One region of the Streptomyces odontomachicola genome, then DNA from elsewhere that is predicted to be linked to it. Evidence: riboswitches for the same ligand, from Rfam matches in the RefSeq annotation. Region 1 holds a riboswitch; the other holds the start of a gene.

Evidence for each region. Region 1 has a riboswitch for cobalamin ahead of ABEE00_RS32575 (cobalamin biosynthesis protein). Riboswitches for the same ligand answer to the same signal wherever they lie in the genome.
Region 2: another riboswitch for cobalamin. It lies ahead of ABEE00_RS07025 (energy-coupling factor ABC transporter permease); the one in region 1 lies ahead of ABEE00_RS32575 (cobalamin biosynthesis protein).

What each region holds. Positions count from the first base shown of each region.
Region 1 covers NZ_JBCFOK010000024.1:52,032-55,424, reverse strand. Annotated here, with positions in the region: gene ABEE00_RS32585 (inorganic phosphate transporter) at 1-1,135, shown strand, start outside; gene ABEE00_RS32580 (hypothetical protein) at 1,170-1,394, shown strand; cobalamin riboswitch at 1,620-1,775, shown strand; gene ABEE00_RS32575 (cobalamin biosynthesis protein) at 1,906-2,862, shown strand; gene ABEE00_RS32570 (cobyric acid synthase) at 2,859-3,393, shown strand, end outside.
Region 2 covers NZ_JBCFOK010000003.1:406,290-409,682, forward strand. Annotated here, with positions in the region: gene cbiQ (cobalt ECF transporter T component CbiQ) at 1-657, opposite strand, end outside; gene ABEE00_RS07020 (energy-coupling factor ABC transporter substrate-binding protein) at 664-1,140, opposite strand; gene ABEE00_RS07025 (energy-coupling factor ABC transporter permease) at 1,137-1,892, opposite strand; cobalamin riboswitch at 1,922-2,108, opposite strand; gene ABEE00_RS07030 (heparin lyase I family protein) at 2,460-3,176, shown strand.

The DNA.
Region 1 (3,393 bases):
GGCCCTCAACCTCGTCGGCGCTTTCATCTCCGTCGAGGTCGCAAAGACCATCTCCTCGGGGCTCATTGACAATGAATCGGGCATCAAGCCCGAAGTCATCTTCGCCGCTCTCGTCGGCGCCATCATCTGGAATCTGCTGACCTGGCTCGCCGGTCTGCCCTCCAGCTCCTCGCACGCGCTGATGGGCGGCCTGATGGGCGCGACCATCGCCTCCGTCGGATTCGGCGCGGTGAACGGCGACGTCGTCGTCATGAAGGTCCTCATCCCGGCCATAGCGGCCCCGCTGGTCGCGGGCATCGCCGCGATGCTGGCGACCCGGCTGACCTACCGGCTGGCGCACAAGGCGGGCGAGGAGCAGACCGCGAAGGGCTACCGCGCCGGTCAGATCACCTCGGCGGGACTGGTCTCGCTGGCCCACGGCACCAACGACGCGCAGAAGACCATGGGCGTCATCACCCTGGCACTGATCGCGGGCGGCGCGCTGGCGCCGGACGCCGATCCGCCGCTGTGGGTCATCGCCTCCGCGGGCCTGGCCATCGCGCTCGGCACCTACCTGGGCGGCTGGCGCATCATCCGCACCATGGGCAAGGGCATCACCGACATCCAGCCGCCGCAGGGCTTCGCGGCGCAGACCGGTGCGGCGGCCACCATCCTGGCCTCCTCGCACATCGGCTTCTCGCTCTCCACCACCCACGTCTGCTCCGGCGCGATCATGGGCTCGGGGCTCGGCAAGAAGGGCGGCGTGGTGCGCTGGTCGACCGCCGGACGGATGGTCGTGGGCTGGGCGCTCACGCTGCCCGCCGCGGGCCTCGTGGCCGGTGGTTCGGCGCTGCTGGCCAAGCAGGGCACCTGGGGCGTGGTCACGGTCGGCGTGCTGGCCCTGGCGATCTGCCTCGCCATCTGGGCGGCCGCGCGCCGCGAGCCGATCGACCACACCAACGTCAACGACGCGCAGGTCTCCCCCGCCGCCGAGGACGCCGGGGAGCCGCAGGGCGTGGTGACCGCCGCGGTGCGCGCGGTCAGCCCGCCGCCCGCTGCAGCGGCGGCGACGGCGGACGGGGACAAGCCCGTCGCCGGCGTCGGGGCCGAGGGTCCTGCCGCTCCGGCCAGGCAGCACACGGCCGGCGTTTCCTGAGGCCGCGACGGCCGAGAGAGAAAGAAGCAGGGTTATGGACATCGACTGGGCCGCACTCGGCGAGGTCTTCGGCGTCACGCTGGTGGCGACGGTCGGACTCGTGGGCGTCTTCACGCTCGGCATCGTGGGCTCCTCCGCACCGCGCGGGCAGGGCGGCGGCGCTCCGGCGCTCGCACGGACCGGCGCCGTGGCGTGCTTCGCGGTGTGCGCGGCCGCGGTGGCGTTCGGCATCTGGATCATCGCGGCGGGCGGCAAGTAGGCGCCCGCCGGCTTGTCGCAGCGTTCCCCCGGGCCCGGCGCCCGGGGGATTTCTGCTGCCGTACGGGACCTCCGTACTCCCCCGCGGAGAACCGCCGCACTCCCCCTCACCGAACCGCCGCACTCCGCGCGGTGGTATCGCTCACAGTCCGACGTCCCAGGTCAAGGCGAAGTTGACGGGGGTTCCCCCGCATGGTGGACTTCACGTTGCCCAGCGGCGGCAGGAGAGGAAGCCGGTGAGAATCCGGCGCGGTCCCGCCACTGTCACCGGGGAGCGCTCCCCCATCAACAGGCCACGGCCCAGGTGCTGAACCGGGCTGGAAGGCAAGGGGGTTGGTGCGCAGGCACCGCAGCGAGCGCCGATCCGGGAGCCAGGAGACTCTCGCCGCCGGACACGTCGAGCCAGGGCGAGGACCCTGAGTGAGGACACACCGCCATGCCTGGCACAGCGTCATATCCGTATCTTCCGCGCGTACGAGGGCACGTACGTGGCGTCTTCGCGCGCTGACGGCATGCCGAGTGTGGATCGCACGGCGGCCGCCCATGTGACCGGCGCCGTCCTCGGCTACGCGCTGGACCTCGCCGTCGGCGACCCGCGCCGCGCCCACCCCGTCGCCGCGTTCGGGCGCGCGGCCGGAGCGCTGGAGCGGGCTCTCTACCAGGACCGCCGCGCCGCGGGTGTCGCGCACACCGCGCTGTGCGCAGGGGGGACCGTCGCCGCCGCCGCGCTGCTCACCCGCGTACTGCCGCGGCCCGTGCCCCGTACGGCCCTCACCGCCGCCGCCGTCTGGGCCGTGGTCGGCGGGGCCTCGCTGTGTGCAGAGGCGAAGGCCATCGGAGAGGCGCTGGAGCGCGGCGACGTGGACGGCGCGCGCGAGCGGCTGCCCCATCTGTGCGGCCGCGACCCGCAGGCGCTGGACGCCGACGGCATCGCGCGAGCCGTCGTGGAGTCGGTCGCGGAGAACACCTCGGACGCGGTCGTGGGCGCCCTGGTGTGGGGCGCGCTGGGCGGTGTGCCCGGGCTCGCGGGGTTCCGTGCCGTGAACACGCTGGACGCGATGGTGGGTCACCGTTCGCCCCGTTACGCGAAGTTCGGCTGGGCGGCGGCGCGGCTGGACGACGTCGCGGGGTGGCCGGGCGCCCGGCTCACGGCGCTGCTCGCGGTGGCGGGCGGCGGCGACCCGCGCGGCGCGGCGCGCGCCTGGCGCGCGGACGCGGGCCGGCACCCCAGCCCCAACGCGGGCCCCGTGGAAGCCTCGTTCGCGGGGGCACTGGGCGTGCGCTTGGGGGGCACGCTCTCGTACGGCGGCCGGACCGAGCACCGTCCCGCGCTGAACTCCGGCGGGCGCCCTGTGCGTTCCGGCGACATCGCGCGGGCCGTGCGGCTCTCGCGGCGCGTCGGCGCGCTGGCGCTGGCCGTCACCGCCGCGGGGCACCTGGCCGCGCGGCGCAGGAAGGGGAGGGTGTGAGCACGAGCCGTACCGGAGGCGGGCTGCTGGTCGCGGGGACGACCTCGGACGCCGGCAAGAGCGTGGTCACCGCGGGCATCTGCCGGTGGCTGGCGCGCAAGGGCCTCAAGGTGGCGCCGTTCAAGGCGCAGAACATGTCGCTGAACTCGTTCGTCACACTCGACGGCGCCGAGATCGGCCGGGCCCAGGCGATGCAGGCCGCGGCGGCGCGCACCGAGCCCAGCGCGCTGATGAACCCCGTGCTGCTCAAGCCAGGCGGCGACCGCACCAGCCAGGTCGTGCTGATGGGCAAGCCGGTGGGCGAGCTGAGTGCGCGCGGCTACCACGCCGGGCGGCAGGGGCAGTTGGCCGAGACCGTCAACGGGTGCCTGGAGGAGCTGCGCGGCACCCACGACGCGGTGATCTGCGAGGGCGCGGGCAGCCCCGCCGAGATCAACCTGCGGCGCACCGACATCGTGAACATGGGCCTGGCCCGGGCCGCACGCCTCCCCGTCGTGGTCGTCGGGGACATCGACCGCGGCGGGGTGTTCG
Region 2 (3,393 bases), on a different contig from region 1:
GGGCGGCACCTGGACACGGAGCGTGCCGTCGTATCCCCGGCCCGCGAGCCCGGTCTGCAGTCGCGACGCGCGGTCGAAGGCGCGCACGAACGAGGTCGCGCCCAGCGCCGCCAGCGAACGCCACGCCGCGGAGCGGGTGGTGTGGCCGAGGCGGGCCGCCTGCACCTGCCGGATCTGGTTCATGGAGTCCAGCAGCAGGAAGCTCATGCGGTAGACCACCATCGCCACGTCCACGACAGCGGCGGGCACCCCGGCGCGCACCAGCCGCGGCAGCACGTCGGCCACCGGAGTGGTGAAGGCGAACAGCAGCACCCCGAGCGAGGCGGCCGAGGTGCGCAGCAGGAGCCCTCCCGCGTGCGCGGGCCCGCCGGGCGCGAGGGCGATCAGCCCGTGCGGACCCGCGACCTGGAACAGCAGCGGTATGGCCCCGGTCACGCAGAAGCCGAGCGGAATGCGGTAGGCGCGCCACAGCTTGCGGGGCGGTACGCGGGCCGGGCCGAGCAGCACGGACAGCGCCGCCGCGGCGACCAGCGCCGCGCCGGGCCAGGGCGGCAGTGAGATCGCGAGAATGGTCAGGCCGAGCCCGAGGAACGCCTTCTCGGCCGGATGGCGGTGGCGCCAGCGGCTGCTGTACGCGGCCGCGTCGATGGGCAGCACGGCGGGTTACGGGCGCTGGTCGGGGGTGGCGGCGGTACGGGCGTCGGCGGTGCCGGTGGCGGCGGTACCGGCACCGGCGCTACCGGCATCCGCGGCGTCCGTTCCGTGCTCGCCCTCGACCTTGCCGTCGCCCTCGCCCGTGTCCGTGCCCGCGCTCGTGCCTTCGCGCTGTGCGGCCAGCGCACGCGCCTCGCCCTGCTTGCGGCCCCTGCGGAGGCCGAAGTAGTAGGTGAGCACGCCCGCGCCGAGCGCCGCCTGCAGTGCGAAGAGCGCCGACTCGACCTCGCCAGACGGGGGTTCGTAGAGCGGCGAGAACCACGGCTTGTAGTCCGGCTTGAGCTGCGTGATCGCCGATTCGGCCTGCGCGTCGGAGCCGGTGAAGGGCTCCTTCTTGTGGTCGCCGAGGCCGAACGCCAGCGGGATGACGGCCAGCGCCAGCACGGCCACCACCAGCAGCGTGTTGATCTTCGCGTTGCGGCTCATTCGGACACCGCCTCCTTCCGCTCGCCCTGCTCGCCGGCCGTGTCCCCGCCGTCCGCGCGATCCTGGGTCTCCTGCTTCCGCGCGGCGCCGACCCGCTTCAGGACGCCCAGGCGGATCAGCTCGCCCTTGCTGGACTGCTGGAGGAGCCGCATGACCAGCACCGTGAGCAGTCCCTCGCTGACGGCCAGCGGGATCTGGGTGACGGCGAAGATCCCGGCGAACTTGGCGAGCGCGCCCAGGAAGCCGCTGCTCGCGTCCGGGAAGGCCAGCGCGAGCTGGACGCTGGTGACGCAGTACGTGCTCAGGTCGGCGACGAACGCGCCGAAGAACACCGCGACCATCAGCGGCGCGCCGGACCCGCGCAACAGCCGGTAGATCCCGTACCCCGCCCACGGCCCGACGATGGCCATGGAGAACGCGTTCGCGCCCAGCGTGGTCAGCCCGCCGTGGGCGAGCAGCAGCGCCTGGAAGAGCAGCGTGATGGTGCCCAGGACCGCCATGATGGGCGGCCGGAAGAGCACGGCGCCCAGCCCCGTACCCGTGGGATGCGAGCAACTGCCCGTCACGGAGGGGATCTTCAGGGCCGAGAGGACGAAGGTGAAGGCGCCGGAGGCGCCGAGCAGCAGGGTGCTCTCCGGGTGTGACTTGACCTCGCGGGTCAGGGAGCGCACGCCGTGTATGACGAACGGTGCGGACGCGACGCTCCAGGCGACCGCGTGCGCAGGGGGAAGATACCCCTCGGCAATATGCATGCTAGGGAAGACCTCTCCAGCACCTCGTGGATGGACAACGCACCCTGGCCGGTCTCCTGGCTCACGGGCGCACCTGACTCCGCCTTCCCGGACTCCGCGGTCGTACGCGGAGGTCCAGTGGCTTCCCGGAGGGAGGAGCCGGACTTCCCGATCACAGTGGCGAGGGCCGCACCGGTTTCTCACCGGTTTCCCGAACACCAAGGCCGTTGGACAGTAATGCGACGGACGTGTCCAGGACAAGCTGGCCGCCGGGGGCGCAGTGGCGCGTGAGCGGCGCGTACGCGTGGCGCCTACGGCAACATCCGTACGCGGGCGGGGAGTTGGCGGCCAGGGTGCTCGGGCCGTCGAGTGCGGCGAGCGTTTGCGCGCTTTGCTGAACGTTCGCCCCGCGCGGGCTTTCGCTTGAGTGTTTGTCTTGTGAGCGTTTCCGTTGACCGGTTGTCCCGTACCTCTGGCGCCGGAACGATGGCGGACCGTTCGAGGCCGTACCGGCGCACCGACCACGCTCCGACCCCGCGCCGGCCATCTCCGGCGGCCCGCGCGCCGCCGCCAGCGGAAGGGGACCTCATGCGTCTGCGTAAGCGAACCGCCCTCCCGGCAGCCGCCCTGACCTGCGCCGTCGCGCTGACCGTGAGCAATCAGGCGGGGGCGGCGCCGGTGTGGGACGGCGATGCGGGGCAGGGTACGGGGGTCTTCGCGAGCACCCTGTGCGACGACCCGGGCAGCGTGACCGCGCAGGACAATCACGACGGGCGCGGCAAGGTGTTCAAGTTCAACAAGCCACGAGGGCTCAAGCGTTGTGAAGGGCACGGAAGCCGCGTGGACGGCTCGCCCTACGCGTTCCGGAACAACGCGACGTACTACGTGGGCTGGGACACCCGCACCAACACGGACGACGCCGGGACGATATTCCAGTGGAAGTCCTGGGGCACCAACGACGAGAACCAGCAGAACTATCCGGTGCTCATGAAGGTCGAGGGCGGCGAACTCAAGCTCTTCCACGTCGAACCGGGCGAGAAGTGGACGCTCCAGTGGAGCACCCCCGTGCGCAAGGACACCTGGAAGCGGATCGTCCTGGGCATCCACACCTCTCAATCCGCCGACGAGGGGCGGGTGGAGCTGTACTACAACGGCGCGAAGAAGGCCGACTTCCACGGCCGCACGTGGGACGACAAGGGCAATGTGCCGCGCTGGGGCAGCTATGGGGCGGAGGTCCAGGATCAGCCGGTCATCAACTGGGTCGACGGGCTGCGCATCGGCACGACCTATGGGGACGCGAAGTAGAACCCGCGCCCTCGAACCGTAAATGCGGCATCGTCGGATTTGACCGGCAATCGGGTCCGGGGACGGGAAGTGCGGCGTGACCCGGTGGGAAAAACTGAGTGGCGTCGGCAACCGGGCGGGTGTTTCCGCGCGTCCTTTCGGACTGTCGGACCCTGGAGCTTCCGCCCCAACTCGCCTCGCGGCGCAGCGGAATGGAAGTATCGGGGCCGGCATGAGG